One region of the Streptomyces sp. NPDC001903 genome, then DNA from elsewhere that is predicted to be linked to it. Evidence: predicted binding sites of a transcription regulator. Region 1 holds the regulator's gene; the other holds the start of a gene.

Region 1 (8,386 bases):
GCGCCGGCTTCGGCGTCTGCGGGGTTCGAGCGCCATCCGCTGTCCAACGGTGCCGCACGCCATCCGCTGTCCTCCAGCGGCGCCGCCTGGAGGTCTGCGGCACCCCCTTCAGCTCCCCCCAGGGTGACCCCGGCAAGTCCCAGACCGGCCACAGCCGAGAAGATGACGGTGGCAAGCGCCGAGCGAAGCATTCTCTTGTTCATGGTCGGCTTCGTCCTCACTTGATGAAATCCTCTCCCCCGCCTGTCAGACGATGGCTCATTCAGGCACGTCGCTGCCACAGGGACGATGCATCATGTTCTTGCATGTTCAGGACCCTGGGGGGTGGAGATTTGACCACAAACAGAACAAAAGCGACACATCCCCACTCGGTCACCGAGCTGTGCAGCGAGGGGGCACGGCTCTACACGAGCGCACTGCGCACGGGACGTATCGCACGTGGGGATGTCAAAACGGCACCCTGCCTGCTCGAACTGGCGTTGTTGCAGCCAGATCCTGATGACGTTAATTCCCTCCGTCCGGTTCCACCGGCGGTGGCACTCGCACAGCGGCTGCATCCGATCGAACGCGAGATCCGCGACAGGCGCCGCGACTCACTCGAACTGTCCGAGGCTTTCGAGCCGTTTCTCGCCATCAGCGCGCAGAGTCCGGCGAGCACCCACGCCATCACCGTGCTCGAGGGCTTCGACCCCATCAACGCCGCCCTCAACCTCGCCACGGCCGAGTGCCACACCGAGATGCTCACCATCCAGCCCGGCGGCGCCCGCCCCAGTCTGGAGCTCACCGAGGCCTTGGAGCGCGACCAGCCGCTCACCGACCGCGGTGTCCGGATCCGGACCCTCTACCAGCACACCGTCCGGCACAGCCGCGGCACGCTCGCGTACGTCGACCTCCTCAAGGCCGGCAAGGTCGAGGTGCGCACGCTGGAGGAGCTCTTCGAGCGCCTCATCATCTTCGACCGGACCGTCGCCTTCATCCCGGCCAGCGACGACCGCCAGGTCGCCCTGGAGCTGCGCCACCCGGGGCTGGTGGACTACCTCATCAAGGTGTTCGAGCAGCTCTGGCACCGCGCGGTACCGCTCCAGGAGGAGGTCACGTACCAGCACACCCGCGGGGGCATCTCGGGCGTGCAGCGCACCATCGCGCAGCTCCTCATCGAGGGGCACGTGGACGAGGCCATCGCCCGCCGGCTGGGCATGAACGTACGGACCTGCCGCGCGCACATCGCGAAGCTCGCCAGCACCCTCGGCAGCGGCAGCCGGGCCCAGCTCGGCTTCCTCATCGCCCGCTCCGGGATCCTGGAGGACGAGGGCGACTGAACGGACAGGGCCCCGCCCGGAAACCCGGACGGGGCCTGTACGTGCCTTCGAGGGCGGTTCGGTCGCCGCGAGGGCGGATCGGTCGCCGCGAGGGCGGGTCAGTCGCCCTGGCGCTTCGGCGCGGGGCGCCAGACGACCAGGGCGTTGCCCGCCACCGGCGGCTGGTACTTGACCAGATCCCGCCGGTACGAGGCGTGCACCTGCGCCTCGCGCTGCTGGAGCACGGCCGCCGCGCCGTCCACCGCCGCCGCGAGCTCGGCCACGCGCTGCTGGAGCGCCGCGACCTGGTTCTCCAGCTCGATGATCCGCTTGATCCCCGCCAGGTTGATGCCCTCGTCCTGGGACAGCGCCTGCACCGTGCGGAGCAGCTCGATGTCGCGGGCCGAGTAGCGCCGGCCGCGGCCGGCCGTCCGGTCCGGGGAGACCAGGCCGAGGCGGTCGTACTGGCGCAGGGTCTGCGGATGCAGGCCCGAGAGCTGGGCGGCCACCGAGATCACGTATACCGGTGTGTCATCCGTGAGCTGGTAGTGGCTCCTGCGGCGGCCGTCCATGTCATGCTCCCTTCGCGGACTCGAACAGCACGGCGCGCGGGTCCTCCGACTCCGTCGCGTCGCGGTACATCTCCAGCGCCTCGCGGGCCTTGTCCGACAGCGTGGCCGGAACTGCGACCTCCACCGTCACCAGCAGGTCCCCGCGGGTGCCGTCCTTGCGGACCGCTCCCTTGCCGCGGGCGCGCATCGTGCGGCCGCTGGGGGTGCCCGGCGGCAGCTTCAGCGTCACCGAAGGGCCGTTCAGGGTCGGGACCTTGATGTCGGCGCCCAGGGCCGCCTCGGCGATCGTCACCGGGACGGTGACCGTCAGGTTGTCGTCCTTGCGGCCGAACACCGGGTGGCTGTCGACGTGGACGACGACGTACAAGTCACCGGCGGGACCGCCGCGTTCGCCCGGAGCGCCCTTGCCGCGCAGCCGGATCCGCTGGCTGTCGGAAACGCCCGCCGGGATGCGGACCTGCATGGTGCGGGAGGACTTGGCCCGCCCGCTGCCCTTGCAGACGTCGCAGGGGGTCTCGGCGATCAGGCCGCGGCCCTTGCAGTCCGCGCAGGGGTCGGTCAGCGAGAACCCGCCGCCGCTGCCCCGCGAGACCTGGCCGGTGCCGACGCAGGTCGGGCACACGCGCGGCGTGCCGTTCTTGTCGCCGGTGCCCGAACAGGCCTTGCAGGGTGCCTGCGAGGACATCCGGAGGGGGACCGTGGCCCCGTCCACCGCCTCCGTGAAGGAGAGGGTGACCTCCGATTCGATGTCCTGGCCGCGCCGCGGCTGGACGCGGGTACCGGGACCCGCGCCGCCGCGGTTGAACAGTCCGCCGAAGACATCGCCCAGGCCGCCGCCGCCGAAGCCGCCGCCCGCGCCGCCGCCCGGCTGGGTGCCGCCGAACAGGTCGCCCAGGTCGAAGTTGAACGAGCCGCCGCCCCCGCCGGGACCGGGGCGGAAGCCGCCGTTCCCGAACAGGGCGCGGGCCTCGTCGTACTCCTTGCGCTTCTTGGCGTCGCCGAGGATGTCGTTGGCCTCGGAGATCTCCTTGAAGCGCTCCTCGGCCGAGGCGTCGCCCTTGTTGGCGTCCGGGTGGAACTCGCGGGCGAGCTTCCGGTACGCCTTCTTGATCTCGGCCTCGGTGGCGTCCTTCGGGACACCGAGGACCTTGTAGTAGTCCTTCTCGACGAAGTCCTTCGTGCTCATCCCCGGTGTCCCTCCTCTCGTACCGCTACTGGTTCAACGTCAGCCCTTGTCGGGGGCATCCGTGTCCTTGTCCGAAGGCGCGTCGGCCTCGGCCGACTCGGACTTGGGGGCCGCGCCCGGCTGGGGCTCGGCCACCGCGACCCGCGCGGGGCGGATCGTACGCTCGCCGATCCGGTACCCCGGCTGCAGGATCGCCACGCAGGTCGTCTCGGTGACGTCCGGCGCGTACGAGTGCATCAGGGCCTCGTGGATCGTCGGGTCGAAGGGCTCGCCCTCCTTGCCGAACTGCTGCAGCCCCATCTTGGCCGCGGCGGTCTCCAGCGATTCGGCCACCGACTTGAAGCCGCCGACCAGCTCGCCATGGTCCCGCGCCCGGCCGATGTCGTCCAGGGTCGGGAGCAGCTCCGTCAGGAGGGAAGCGACCGCGATCTCCTTGACGGCGATCCGGTCCCGCTCCACCCGGCGGCGGTAGTTCTGGTACTCCGCCTGGAGCCGCTGGAGGTCCGCGGTGCGCTCCGAGAGCGCGGTGCGGGCCTGGTCCAGCTGCGCCAGCAGAGCCGTGTCCTGGGCGGACTGGGCGGACTGGGCTGCGGAGTCCCCGGCCGGGGCCGCGGCCTCCTCCTTGGAGGAAGCTGCGGCGTTCGGCTCGGCGGCGTCGTCAGGCGTGCCGTCGGCGGGGACTTCGGGCTTCTCCTCGAAGCCCGGGGTCTCCTCCGACATCAGGCAGCGCCGCCCTTCGGCTTGTCCTCGTCCACGATCTCGGCGTCGACGACGTCGTCGTCGGCCTTGGCCTGGCCCGCGTCACCGGCACCGCCGGCGGCCTGGGCGGCCTGCGCGTCGGCGTAGATGGCCTGGCCGAGCTTCTGGCTGACCGCGGCGAGCTTCTCGGTCGCGGTGCGGATCTCGGCGGTGTCCTCGCCCTTGAGCTTTTCCTTCAGCTCGGCGACGGCGGACTCGACCTCGGTCTTGACCTCGGCCGGGACCTTGTCCTCGTTGTCCTTGACGAACTTCTCCGTCTGGTAGACGAGCTGCTCGCCCTGGTTGCGGGACTCGGCGGCCTCCTTGCGGCGCAGGTCCTCGTCCGCGTACTGCTCCGCCTCCTGGCGCATGCGGTCGACCTCGTCCTTGCCGAGCGAGGAGCCGCCGGTGACGGTCATCTTCTGCTCCTTGCCCGTGCCAAGGTCCTTGGCCGTGACGTGCATGATGCCGTTCGCGTCGATGTCGAAGGAGACCTCGATCTGCGGGACGCCACGCGGGGCCGGCGGCAGGCCGGTCAGCTCGAACATGCCGAGCTTCTTGTTGTACGCCGCGATCTCGCGCTCGCCCTGGTAGACCTGGATCTGCACGGACGGCTGGTTGTCCTCGGCCGTCGTGAAGATCTCGGACCGCTTGGTCGGGATCGTGGTGTTGCGCTCGATGAGCTTGGTCATGATGCCGCCCTTGGTCTCGATGCCGAGGGACAGCGGGGTCACGTCGAGGAGCAGGACGTCCTTGACCTCACCCTTGAGGACACCGGCCTGGAGGGTGGCGCCGATGGCGACGACCTCGTCCGGGTTGACGCCCTTGTTCGCGTCCTGACCGCCGGTCAGCTCCTTGACGAGCTCGGCGACGGCCGGCATGCGGGTGGAGCCGCCGACCAGGACCACGTGGTCGATCTCGGACAGCTGGATGCCGGCGTCCTTGATGACGTTGTGGAACGGGGTCTTGCAGCGGTCCAGCAGGTCTGCGGTCAGCTGCTGGAACTGGGCGCGCGTGAGCTTCTCGTCCAGGTGCAGCGGGCCCTCGGCGGAAGCCGTGATGTAGGGCAGGTTGATCGTGGTCTCCGTGGAGGAGGACAGCTCGATCTTCGCCTTCTCGGCGGCCTCGCGCAGGCGCTGGAGCGCCATCTTGTCCTTGGAGAGGTCCACGCCGTGACCGTTGGCGAACTGCTTCACCAGGTAGTCGACGACGCGCTGGTCCCAGTCGTCACCACCGAGGTGGTTGTCACCGTTGGTGGCCTTGACCTCGACGACGCCGTCGCCGATCTCGAGGAGCGACACGTCGAAGGTGCCGCCGCCGAGGTCGAAGACGAGAATGGTCTGGTCGTCCTTGTCGAGGCCGTAGGCCAGGGCGGCGGCGGTCGGCTCGTTGACAATACGCAGGACGTTCAGGCCCGCGATCTCGCCGGCCTCCTTCGTCGCCTGGCGCTCGGAGTCGTTGAAGTAGGCCGGGACGGTGATGACCGCGTCCGTGACCTTCTCACCCAGGTACGCCTCGGCGTCGCGCTTCAGCTTCTGCAGGATGAAGGCGCTCATCTGCTGCGGGTTGAAGTCCTTGCCATCCAGGTTGATCTTCCAGTCAGTGCCCATGTGGCGCTTGACGGAGCGGATGGTGCGGTCCACGTTCGTGACCGCCTGGCGCTTGGCGACCTCGCCGACGAGGACCTCGCCGTTCTTGGCGAAGGCGACGACGGACGGCGTGGTCCTGGCGCCCTCGGCGTTGGTGATGACGGTGGGCTCGCCGCCTTCGAGAACGCTGACGACGGAGTTAGTGGTGCCCAGGTCGATGCCGACCGCACGTGCCATTTTGATTTCCTCCAGCTGACTTGAGTGGAACAGACTCAACCATGCCGCATCCCCGCGCCGTCGTCAACAGAGGTGAGTGGAGTCGGCTCAACTTTTATCGCGCGCTTACGCTCACAGAGGCCTCGCGAGGGCCGAGCGGGCGATGCTGGGGCGGACCGCTGCGCGGCACCGCCGAAACCGCCGGGGGCGCATGCAGGGTGCCCCCATGCCGCTGCCGCCGCTCACGCTCCCCACGATCCGGCACCTCGTACGACGGCGCCCCGCGAACCCGCACCCCCTCGTGCGCCAGCCGGACCTGCCGGACCTGCCTGACCTGCCGGACCTGTCCGCGAAGCGGGTGGTCGACCTCCTCGGGGCCACTGCGCTGACCGGGCTGTTCGCACTGCCGATGCTGGTCGTCGCCGCCCTGCTGTACGCGGCCCAGGGCGGCCGAGTCTTCGTACGGGAACCCGCGGCCGGGCTCGCCGGGCGGCCGTTCCTCACCTGGCGGCTGCGCACGGACGGGGCGGGCCGGCTGGGGGCGGCCCTGGAGCGGTGCGCCCTGGACGGGCTGCCGCAGCTGCTGAACGTGCTGCGCGGCGAGATGTCGCTGGTCGGGCCGCGCCCGGAACCGCGTACGGATCGGGCCGATCGGCTTCTCGTACGCCCCGGAATGACCGGTTTGTGGCAGGTGAGCGCGCGATCCGACCTCCCCTGGGAAGAGATGGCGCTGCTGGACCGGCACTATGTGGAGAGCCATTGGCTGGGGATGGATCTCGCGATCCTGGCTCAGACCCCTCGGGCGGCCTGTCGACACAGGCATGCCTGAGCGACACAGATCACCGCTCGCCCACCTACATTGCGGCGCGGGGAATGGGTAACCTCAAGCCTTGACTTCATAAGTTACCGCTTAGTAAGTGCCGCCCGAGGAGCCCTTCCATGCAACTCGCCGCGATCATCGTGTCGCTGGTCATCACGGTGGTGGCCGTCGCGCTGTTCGGCCGTGCCACCGTGCAGATCTACCGCTTCGTGCGGCTCGGCCAGCCAGTGCCCGCGGGCACCCGCACGGGCGACCCGACGCAGCGCACCATCACCCTGGTCAAGGAGTTCCTCGGCCACACCCGCATGAACCGCTGGGGCATCGTCGGGTTCGCGCACTGGTTCGTGGCGGTGGGCTTCTTCTCGCTGCTGCTGACGATCGTGAACGCCTTCGGTCAGCTCTTCCAGGCCGACTGGCTGATCCCGATCATCGGCGACTGGCTGCCGTACGAGATCTTCACCGAGTTCCTCGGCCTGATGACCGTCCTCGGCATCGTGACCCTGATCGTGATCCGGCAGCTGAGCCGACCGGGCGCGGCGGGCCGCAAGTCCCGCTTCGCGGGCTCCAAGACGGGCCAGGCGTACTTCGTCGAAGCCGTCATCCTGATCGTCGGCGTCTGCATCATGACGCTGCGCGCGCTGGAGGGCGTCCAGCACGGCGTCGACGGCTGGGAGCCGGGCTTCTTCGCCTCGTACCCGCTGATCGCCGCGTTCGACGGGCTGGACCTGAGCACGATCCAGTACCTGACGTACTTCTTCGCCGCGCTCAAGATCGTCACGTCCTTCACCTGGATGATCACGGTCTCGCTCAACACCAACATGGGTGTCGCCTGGCACCGCTTCCTCGGCTTCCCGAACATCTGGTTCAAGCGGAACGCGGACGGCTCGACGGCCCTGGGCGCGCTGCAGCCGATGACGAGCGGCGGCAAGGAGATCGACTTCGAGGAGCCGGGCGAGGACGACGTCTTCGGCGTCTCCCAGGTCGAGCAGTTCTCCTGGAAGGGCATCCTCGACTTCTCCACGTGCACGGAGTGCGGCCGCTGCCAGTCGCAGTGCCCGGCGTGGAACACGGGCAAGCCGCTGTCCCCGAAGCTCCTGATCATGTCGCTGCGCGACCACGCCCACGCCAAGGCGCCGTACCTGCTCGCGGGTGGCGGCAAGACCATGGAGGGCGAGGAGAAGGCGACCGCGGAGCAGCTGAAGGACGTTCCCGCGGCGGCACTGGCGGAGGCCGAGCGCCCGCTGATCGGCACGGCGGAGGAGAACGGGGTCATCGACCCGGACGTCCTCTGGTCCTGCACGACCTGCGGTGCGTGTGTCGAGCAGTGCCCCGTCGACATCGAGCACATCGACCACATCGTCGACATGCGCCGCTACCAGGTGATGATCGAGAGCGCGTTCCCGTCGGAGGCGGGCACGATGCTCAAGAACCTGGAGAAGAAGGGCAACCCCTGGGGTCTGGCCAAGAAGCAGCGCGTGGAGTGGACCAAGGAGGTCGACTTCGAGGTCCCGATCGTCGGCAAGGACGCCGAGGACCTCTCGGAGTACGACTACCTGTACTGGGTCGGCTGCGCGGGCGCTCTGGAAGACCGCGCGAAGAAGACCACGAAGGCCTTCGCCGAGCTCCTGAACATCGCGGGCGTCAAGTTCGCGATCATGGGCGGCGACGAGAAGTGCACCGGTGACTCCCCGCGCCGCCTGGGCAACGAGCCGCTGTTCCAGCAGCTCGCGCAGGAGAACGTCGCGATGCTGAACATGGCGTTCGGCGAGGACGACGACGACCCGGAGACGAAGAAGCCGAAGTCGGCGAAGCGGATCGTCTCCACCTGCCCGCACTGCTTCAACACCATCGCGAACGAGTACCCGCAGCTGGGCGGCGAGTACGAGGTCATCCACCACACGCAGCTGCTGCAGCACCTGATCGACGAGGGCCGGCTGCTGCCGGTGACCCCGGTGGACGGCCTGATC
Region 2 (8,386 bases), on a different contig from region 1:
CAGTTTGTCCTGGTAGCGGGCGTGCGGACCGGCGAACGGTTCGAGGAACTCCTGCCGGTGCGCCGGTTCCAGCTCGGTCCTGTCGGGTCCGAGCAGGAACGGCCTGCCGTGGTCGGTCAGGGTGAACGCGCTGCGCTCGCCCGTCGGCAGGGTGATCGTCACCTCCACCGTCATGCCGTAGGTGGCCTGGGTGGGCGCGATGACGGCGCCGATGCCGAAGGTGCCCCGACCGTCCGCGCCCGCCGTGCCGAAGGCGAACAGCTCGTCCGTGGCGAGCGGCATCGACAGGCCCACGCCCCGCTCCGGCCGCCAGCTCGGGTCGTACTTCAGCGAGCCGCTGGAGAACGGCCCCAGCGCGTGCAGGGTGTTGGGAAACAGGTGCCGTTCGATGTCCACCCTGTCGATGGGGGCGACCGGCTCCACGCCCTCGCGCGAGCAGGAGTAGCGGTAGCGCTGCGCGGCGTCGAGGCGGACGCTCTCCAGCCGCACCGACGCGTTCAGGACCGCCCCCGCCGTGAGGGGAGGGCCGCTGAACACGAGCCGGAGTTCGTGGTCGCCGGCCGGAACCCCGCCGGCGCGCAGCACCGAGTCGTACATGCGGCCGCAGGCCACCTCGCCGAGCCGGGCCTCGCCCCCGACGGCGGCCGCCGGGTCCTGCGGGGCGTCGGACTCGGCCTCCCAGTCGGCGCGCCGCGGCACGAGTGCGGCGGCGACGGAGACCCCGGCCTGGGCGGGCTGCGGGTCGCCGAAGGCCCGGGACAGCGGGCGGGGTATCTGGAAGTCCCGGTCGGCGGAGGTCGAGAGCGGGGTCGCCGGCGGTGCCAGGGTGAAGGGGCGGCCGTCGTCGTCCACCCGTACGGTGACCTGCCGGCCGTCCTCCTCCACGTCCAGTTCCAGCCACCAGGCGCAGGTGCAGGTGGCCGTCGTGACGGTGACCAGTCCCGTGGCCGTACCGCCCGCCCGGACCGGGAGCGGGGCCTCCTGGCGGTCGCCGGGGCGGTCCAGGGAGAGGCGGACCGGCTGCACGGGCTTGCCGCGGGCCACTTCCACGGCTGCCCGCCTCTCGTCCTCGGTCCGTCCCGCGCAGCCGACGTCGTCGCCGCGCGGTACGGATATGGCCGGCCCCCTGACCACGCGGACCCCGCGGACCAGGGCCGCCCGCGAAGGGGACGCCCCGACGGAGTACGCGAGGGTGACCTGCCCGCGGGGCACGGCGCGGGCTCCGGCGGCCCACCGGAACAGCGGGGCGCAGCCCAGCACGCCGCGCATCAGCTCGGCGGGCGGCTGCCGGCCGGGCTGCGGGAGGGTGGCGGTCCAGGGGCTGCCGCCGCCGTCCAGGAGCGGGGCGCCGGCCGCGTACATGCGGTGGCGGCCGGGGCCGTCCGGGGCGGGGAACAGGGTGCGCAGCAGTGCGACGGTGAGGGCGGAGCAGAGGACGAAGACCAGGACGGCGGCGGCCGCCGTGACGACGGTCCGGCGCCGGCCTCCCGGCCGGGCGCCCGTCGTGCCGCTCGTCGTGCGGCCCGTCGTGCCGGTCGTCATGCGGTCTTCCATCCGGTGTCGTTGCAGTGGAATCCCTGGGACCGGTTCTCGACCCCCTGGGCCAGGGCGAACGGGCGCCCGGCCTTGTCCACGAGCAGGTGCTGCTGCCGGTCCCCCTGCGTGTAGGAGACGTCGAGTACGAACTCGTAGGCGACGGCGGCAGGGCCCGCCGCGGCGTCCGTCCGGACCGCGACGTCGAAGTAGGCCGGGTCTCCCTGGGCCGCCACCTGGACCTTGGCGCTCGGGTACTGCCCCGTCGGGCGTCCTTCGGCGTCCTGTTCCCAGGCGGGCCGCTGGGGGGTGGACAGGTCGAGGACCACCCGGCTGACCTCGGAGCTTCCCTGGGGGCCGCCGCAGTGGAAGAGCGGGCCCGCGGGCGCGGGGCGGGTGCGTTCGATGCGGGCCCGGACGGAGGTGATGGTGGCGGGCGTGCGGGTGAAGTTCGTGAGGATCAGCCGGATCCGCATCATGCCCGCGTCGACCCCGCCCTCGGTGACCATGCGCGCCAGGGTGTCCTGGGCATCGCCCATGAGGAGCGGCTCCTTCTCGTACGCGGAGCCGGGCGCGGCCCGTACGAGGTGGCGGTCGCTCATCAGGTCCCACCAGACCTCGGTGGTGGCGGTGATCCGCGGGGCGCCGGGCGGTGGTTCCCGTACGGACCAGATGTCGAGGTACGCCGAGACGACCGCGGCGACGACGGCGCTGAGGGCCACCCCGGCGGCGGCGAGGGCGAACGTCCGGATCCGGCTGCGGATCCGGCCTCCGAGCCGCCGGTCTTCGGAGTCGGTCTCGGATCCGGGTTCGGATCCGGGTTCGGGCTCGGATTCGGGTTCCGCGGCCGACTCGGCTTCGGGTTCGGCTTCGGTTACGGCGGCAGCCTCGGCCTCCGGCTCGGCGGCGGTGCCGAGCGCGTCCTGCCCGGTCGGCTCATCCCGTTCGTCCGGCGCGTCCGGCGCGTCCGGCGCATTCGGCGCGTCCTGCTCGGGCCCGAGGACGCTCCCGGGTTCCCCCGCCGGTTCGTGCTGCTCGCTCGTCGTCTCCGTCACGGCTCCCCCAAGCCTTGGCCCCGGCTCCCCGGGACCGCCATGGTGCGGCACCCGGGGCGCGGAGCAGAGACGAAAAACAGCCGATCCGAATTGAGACGGCCCGGCCGGAGCCCCGTAGGAGGATGTGCGACGGGCCCCTTCGCCTGCGCGGCCCGTGACGACCCACTCGGAGGTGCCCATGACCACGTCCCGCCCTGCCGCCGCCACCGCGGACGCCACCGCGGACGCCCCCGCCCCGCCGCCCGGGCCGCTGGTCGGGGCCCACTGGCTGGCCGGCCGGCTCGGCGAGCCGGGGCTCGTCGTGTTCGACGCCTCCGTCGGCGCCCACCGCGGCGCCGGCCGGCGGATCCCGGGGGCCCGGCCCTTCGACCTCGACGGCGCCCTGTCCGACCACGACGCCCCCGCCCCGCACACCATGCCCGCGGCCGCCGCCTTCGAGGAGGCGCTGCGCGGGCTCGGAGTCGACGACACCAGCACGGTCGTCGTCTACGACGGCGCCGGCGTCTACTCCAGCGCGCGGGCCTGGTGGATGCTGCGCGCCATGGGCTTCGACCGGGCGGCCGTCCTGGACGGCGGCCTGCCCGCCTGGACCGCGGCCGGGCTGCCCGTCGAGGCGAGCGGACCGGCGTACGAGGGCCCGCGCGGCTCCTTCACGGCCCGGCCGCGACCGGGGCTGCTGGTGGACTACGCCGCCGTCGGGGCGGCCCTCGCCGATCCGGGAGCGCTCGTACTGGACGCCCGTACGCGCGAGCGCTTCACCGGCGCGGCCCCGGAACCGCGGCCGGGGCTGCGCGGGGGCCACATGCCGGGTGCGGTGAACCTGCCGTTCGGGGACCTCCAGCGCGGCGGACTGATGCGGCCCGCCGGGGAACTGCGCGAGGCCTTCGGGGCGTTGGCCGGCGACCGGGAGCGGCTGTACTTCAGCTGCGGTTCGGGAGTGACGGCCTGCGTCCTGGCCCTGGGCGCGGCCCTCGCCGGCCACCGCGACCTGGCGGTCTACGACGGCTCCTGGACGGACTGGGCCGGCCGCCCGGACCTCCCGGCGGCGAAGGGCTGAGGGACCGGACTGAGGGACCGGAGCTGAGGGACCGGACCGGGGGCTAACCCCACCCCGGGCCGGGTACGTGCCCCATCGGAAGGCGGCCGGCGGCGTACCAGGGTGTACACATGCCTTCCCACATCACGTCATTGCGCTTCAGCCGGACGGTGGTCGTCCTCATGGCCGCCGGACTGCTGCTCTACGGCTGCTCCTTCGAGGACGCCGAGCAGAAGACCGCGGCGGCCGACGCGACGATCGGGGATGCCGTCACGGCGGTCGAGGTGAAGGACGCCCGGAGCGGCTCCATCGAGGTCACCCCCGGCACGGGCCCGGGGGTCACGGTCCACCGCACCCTCCACTACCGCGGCGACACGGCACCGAAGCCGGGCCAGCGGGTGTCGGGAGGCGTCCTCACCCTGACGGACGGCTGCTCGGACCACTGCTTCGTCGACTACCGCCTGGAGGTCCCGGCCTCGGCCGCGGTCACGCTGGCGAGCAGCAGCGGCCGCATCTCGGTGACCGGTGTGGCGGGGGCGGACCTCTCGTCCTCCTCGGGCGACGTCAGGGCCGACGGCGTCACCGGCCCCCTGAAGGTCCGTACGTCCTCGGGGTCGATCACCGCCACCGCCCTGACCGCGCCGACGGCCGACCTCCGCGCCTCCTCGGGCGACGCCCGCCTGACGTTCGCGAGCCCGCCCGCGTCGGTCACCGCCCGGTCCGGCTCGGGCGACGTGTTCCTCGGGGTCCCGCCGGCCCCGTACGAGATCACGACGACCACCGGCTCGGGCACCCGGGACACCCTCCCCTCCACTCCCACGGCCCCCTCCCACCTCAAGATCCAGACCTCCTCGGGGGACATCCGGATCCAGCCGGCCCCCTGAGCCGTCGGCCCGGCGGAGGCCGAGGCGCCGCGCGTGCGGGGTGTGGCGGTGGGGTCGCAGGGGGTGTTCGCCGGGGGCGAACGGCGGTTGGGGAACATTGGGCGGCGCACATGCATTGAGTCGGCATAGCTCAACTTCACTGCCGGAGGGAAGATCATGGCTTCGACGTCCGTAACGCTCACTCTGCCCGTGCTGCCGCTCGACGACGAGGTCGTGCTGCCTGGGATGGTCGTTCCGCTGGACCTGTCCGACGCCGAGGTGCGGGGGGCCGTCGAGGCCGCCCAGGCGGCGGTCCGGAGCGGGAAGCCCCGGGTGCTGCTCGTGCCGCGGGTCGACGGGAAGTACGCCGGCACCGGTGTGCTCGGGACCGTCGAGCAGGTGGGGCGGCTCTCCGACGGGGATCCCGGGGCGCTCATCCGCGGTGTCGGCCGCGTCAGGATCGGGGCCGGGACCACCGGGCCCGGGGCCGCGCTCTGGGTCGAGGGCGAGAGCGTCGACGAGAGGCTGCCCGACCCGCTGCCCGGGTCGGTCACCGAGCTCGTCAAGGAGTACAAGGCACTCGCCACCAGCTGGCTCAAGAAGCGCGGGGCCTGGCAGGTCGTGGACCGCGTCCAGCAGATCGAAGGGGTGTCCGCGCTCGCCGACAACTCCGGGTACTCGCCCTTCCTGACCGTCGCCCAGAAGGTCGAGCTGCTCGAGACCGCCGACCCCGTCGCCCGCCTGAAGCTGGCCATCACCTGGCTCCGCGACCACCTCGCCGAGCAGGACGTCGCCGAGTCCATCGCCAAGGACGTCCAGGACGGCGTCGAGAAGCAGCAGCGCGAGTTCCTGCTGCGCCGCCAGCTGGAGGCCGTGCGCAAGGAACTGCGCGAGCTGAACGGCGAGAAGGACGGCGAGGAGTCCGACGACTACCGGGCCCGCGTCGAGGGCGCCGACCTGCCCGAGAAGGTACGGGAGGCCGCGCTCAAGGAGGTCGACAAGCTGGAGCGCTCCAGCGACCAGTCCCCCGAGGGCTCCTGGATCCGCACCTGGCTCGACACCATTCTGGAACTGCCCTGGAACGAGCGGACCGAGGACGAGTACGACATCCGCGGCGCCCGGGCGGTCCTGGACGCCGAGCACGCCGGGCTGAGCGACGTGAAGGACCGCATCACCGAGTACCTCGCCGTGCGCAAGCGGCGCAGCGAGCGCGGCATGGGCGTCATCGGCGGCCGCCGCGGCGGCGCCGTACTGGCACTGGTCGGGCCTCCCGGCGTCGGCAAGACCTCCCTGGGGGAGTCCGTGGCCCACGCCATGGGGCGCAAGTTCGTCCGCGTCGCCCTCGGCGGCGTCCGCGACGAGGCCGAGATCCGCGGCCACCGGCGCACGTACGTCGGCGCCCTGCCCGGCCGGATCGTACGGGCCATCAAGGAAGCCGGGTCGATGAACCCCGTCGTCCTGCTCGACGAGATCGACAAGGTCGGGTCGGACTTCCGCGGAGACCCGGCGGCCGCGCTGCTGGAGGTCCTCGACCCCGCCCAGAACCACACCTTCCGGGACCACTACCTGGAGGTGGAACTGGACCTCAGCGACGTGGTCTTCCTGGCCACCGCCAACGTCCTGGAGGCCATCCCCGAGGCGCTCGCCGACCGCATGGAGCTCGTCCGCCTCGACGGCTACACCGAGGACGAGAAGGTCGTCATCGCCCGCGACCACCTGCTGCCCCGCCAGCTGGAGCGCGCCGGGCTCGGCGCCGACGAGGTGGTGCTGGAAGAGGACGCCCTGCGCAAGCTGGCCGGTGAGTACACCCGCGAGGCGGGCGTGCGCACCCTGGAGCGGTCCATCGCGCGCCTGCTGCGCAAGGTGGCCTCCCAGCACGAGCTGGGGGAGCGGGAACTGCCGCTGCGCATCGGCGCCGAGGACCTGCGCGGGCTCATCGGGCGCCCGCACCACGTCCCGGAGTCCGCGCAGGACCCCGCCGAGCGGCGCACCGCCGTCCCCGGCGTGGCCACCGGGCTCGCCGTGACCGGCGCGGGCGGCGACGTCCTCTTCGTCGAGGCCTCGCTGGCCGACCCCGAGACGGGGGCCGCCGGACTCACCCTCACCGGGCAGCTCGGCGACGTCATGAAGGAGTCGGCGCAGATCGCGCTCAGCTTCCTGCGCTCGCACGGCGCGGAGCTGGAGCTTCCGGTCGCCGACCTGAAGGACCGGGGCGTGCACATCCACTTCCCGGCGGGCGCGGTGCCGAAGGACGGCCCGAGCGCGGGCATCACGATGACCACGGCGCTCGCCTCGCTGCTCTCCGGGCGGCAGGTGCGGACCGACGTGGCCATGACGGGCGAGGTCTCGCTGACCGGGCGCGTGCTGCCGATCGGCGGGGTCAAGCAGAAGCTGCTGGCCGCGCACCGGGCCGGCCTGACCACGGTGATCATCCCGAAGCGGAACGAAGCCGACCTGGACGACGTGCCGTCCGAGGTGCTGGAGGGCCTCGAGGTCCACCCGGTGACGGACGTGCGCCAGGTCCTGGAACTGGCCCTCGCGGCCGACGCCGTCCCGGTGACCGCGGCCGCCTGACCGGCCCCGCCACGCGACGAAGCCGGCCCCCGGGACCACATGCGGTCCCGGGGGCCGGCTTCGTCGCCGGTGGCTCCGGGTGGTGCGCCGGAGCGGTGTGGCGGGGTCCCGGGGCGGGGGCGGGGGTGCTGCGAAATACTGGTGCCTCAGGACACCACCGATGGGAGCGGACGTGCACGGAAGCGAAGACCAGGAGTTCCTCGCGCTGGAGCGGGAGCTGTCCGTCTTCCTCCGGCGCGCCAGGGCCTCCTCCGGGGAGATGGCCCGCGCGCTCCATCCCGAACTGGAGCCGGCCGCGTACGGGCTCCTCGTGCGGCTGGAGGCCGCGGGGCGGCAGCGGGCCACCGAGCTCGCCGCGTACTTCGGGGTCGGGAAGGCCACTATGAGCCGGCAGCTGCGGGCCCTGGAGGTGCTCGGGCTGGTGGCGCGCGAGCCGGACCCGGCCGACGGCCGCGCCTTCCTGGTCGGCCTCACGGACGAGGGCCGGGAGCGGTTCCTGCGCGTACGCGGGGCCCGGCGCGAGCAGTACATGCGCAAGCTCGCCGACTGGGACCGGGGAGAGGTCGCGGAACTTGCCCGGCTTCTCCACCAGTTGAACCAGGGCGCGGAATAGCGGCCCGAACGGCCGTGGCCATGGCCACGGCCCAGCCCGCGGCCGCGGCTACAGCTCCGCGTACGCCGCCGAGGCGTCGTCGTGGCGCTTGCCGCGCCGCAGGGGGCGGGCCGGGTCCGACTCCAGTGCGCGGACCCGGGCGATCAGGGACTGCGCGCCCTCCTTGCGGAGCACCGCCAGGCACTGCGCCCAGTCGCCCTCCCCGAAGGTGTCCGTCCACCGGCTCGCCCCGTCCGTGAGCGCGGCCAGCGCCCGGACCCGCCCGCGCGGGGTGCGCCCCGTCACCGCGCGCGCCGCGACCTCCGGGTCCGCGGCCGCCGTGAAGAAACCGCCCTCCGCGTTGCGCAGCGCGTCCGCCGAGGCCCGCGTGCGCAGCAGCTCGCGCGGGATCCGGTCCAGCCGGTCGTCGAGCACCGCCGTCACCTCACCGCCGGGCGCTTCGAGGAGCAGTACGGAATCCGAGAGCACGAGGTGCTCCACGTACGCCTCGTCCCACCGCACGACCACCACCGTCGCCTGCGGGGTCCGCACGTGAGAAAGGTCACAGGTTTCGCGGTGCGCGTCCGCGGCGCCGCGGATGGACTCCGCCAGGATCCGGTCGAGCGGCATGTCCGGTCGCGATCCGGACAGTTCGGTCAATCGGCCCCCGAGGCGGGCCGCGAACCAGGGCACGCCGTGCGAACAGCCCACCTCGCCGCCCGGCGGGGTGACC

What was found. Region 1 encodes HspR, which represses chaperone genes until heat shock. Its sites were predicted from a motif close to TTGAGNNNNNNNNNCTCAA; they were not measured.
Region 2: lon (endopeptidase La) is a predicted target of HspR. The motif match lies at 4,624-4,642, and genes of this name have one in related genera.

The regions. Positions count from the first base shown of each region.
Region 1 covers NZ_JBIASZ010000004.1:388,955-397,340, reverse strand. Annotated here, with positions in the region: gene ACFYZS_RS11485 (helix-turn-helix transcriptional regulator) at 306-1,319, shown strand; gene ACFYZS_RS11480 (heat shock protein transcriptional repressor HspR) at 1,418-1,870, opposite strand; gene dnaJ (molecular chaperone DnaJ) at 1,872-3,056, opposite strand; gene grpE (nucleotide exchange factor GrpE) at 3,096-3,776, opposite strand; gene dnaK (molecular chaperone DnaK) at 3,776-5,620, opposite strand; gene ACFYZS_RS11460 (sugar transferase) at 5,826-6,428, shown strand; partial or broken gene ACFYZS_RS11455 ((Fe-S)-binding protein) at 6,539-8,386, shown strand, end outside.
Region 2 covers NZ_JBIASZ010000001.1:388,046-396,431, forward strand. Annotated here, with positions in the region: gene ACFYZS_RS01790 (hypothetical protein) at 1-1,542, opposite strand, end outside; gene ACFYZS_RS01795 (hypothetical protein) at 1,539-2,588, opposite strand; gene ACFYZS_RS01800 (sulfurtransferase) at 2,767-3,645, shown strand; gene ACFYZS_RS01805 (DUF4097 family beta strand repeat-containing protein) at 3,756-4,508, shown strand; gene lon (endopeptidase La) at 4,665-7,061, shown strand; gene ACFYZS_RS01815 (MarR family transcriptional regulator) at 7,222-7,674, shown strand; gene ACFYZS_RS01820 (protein phosphatase 2C domain-containing protein) at 7,723-8,386, opposite strand, start outside.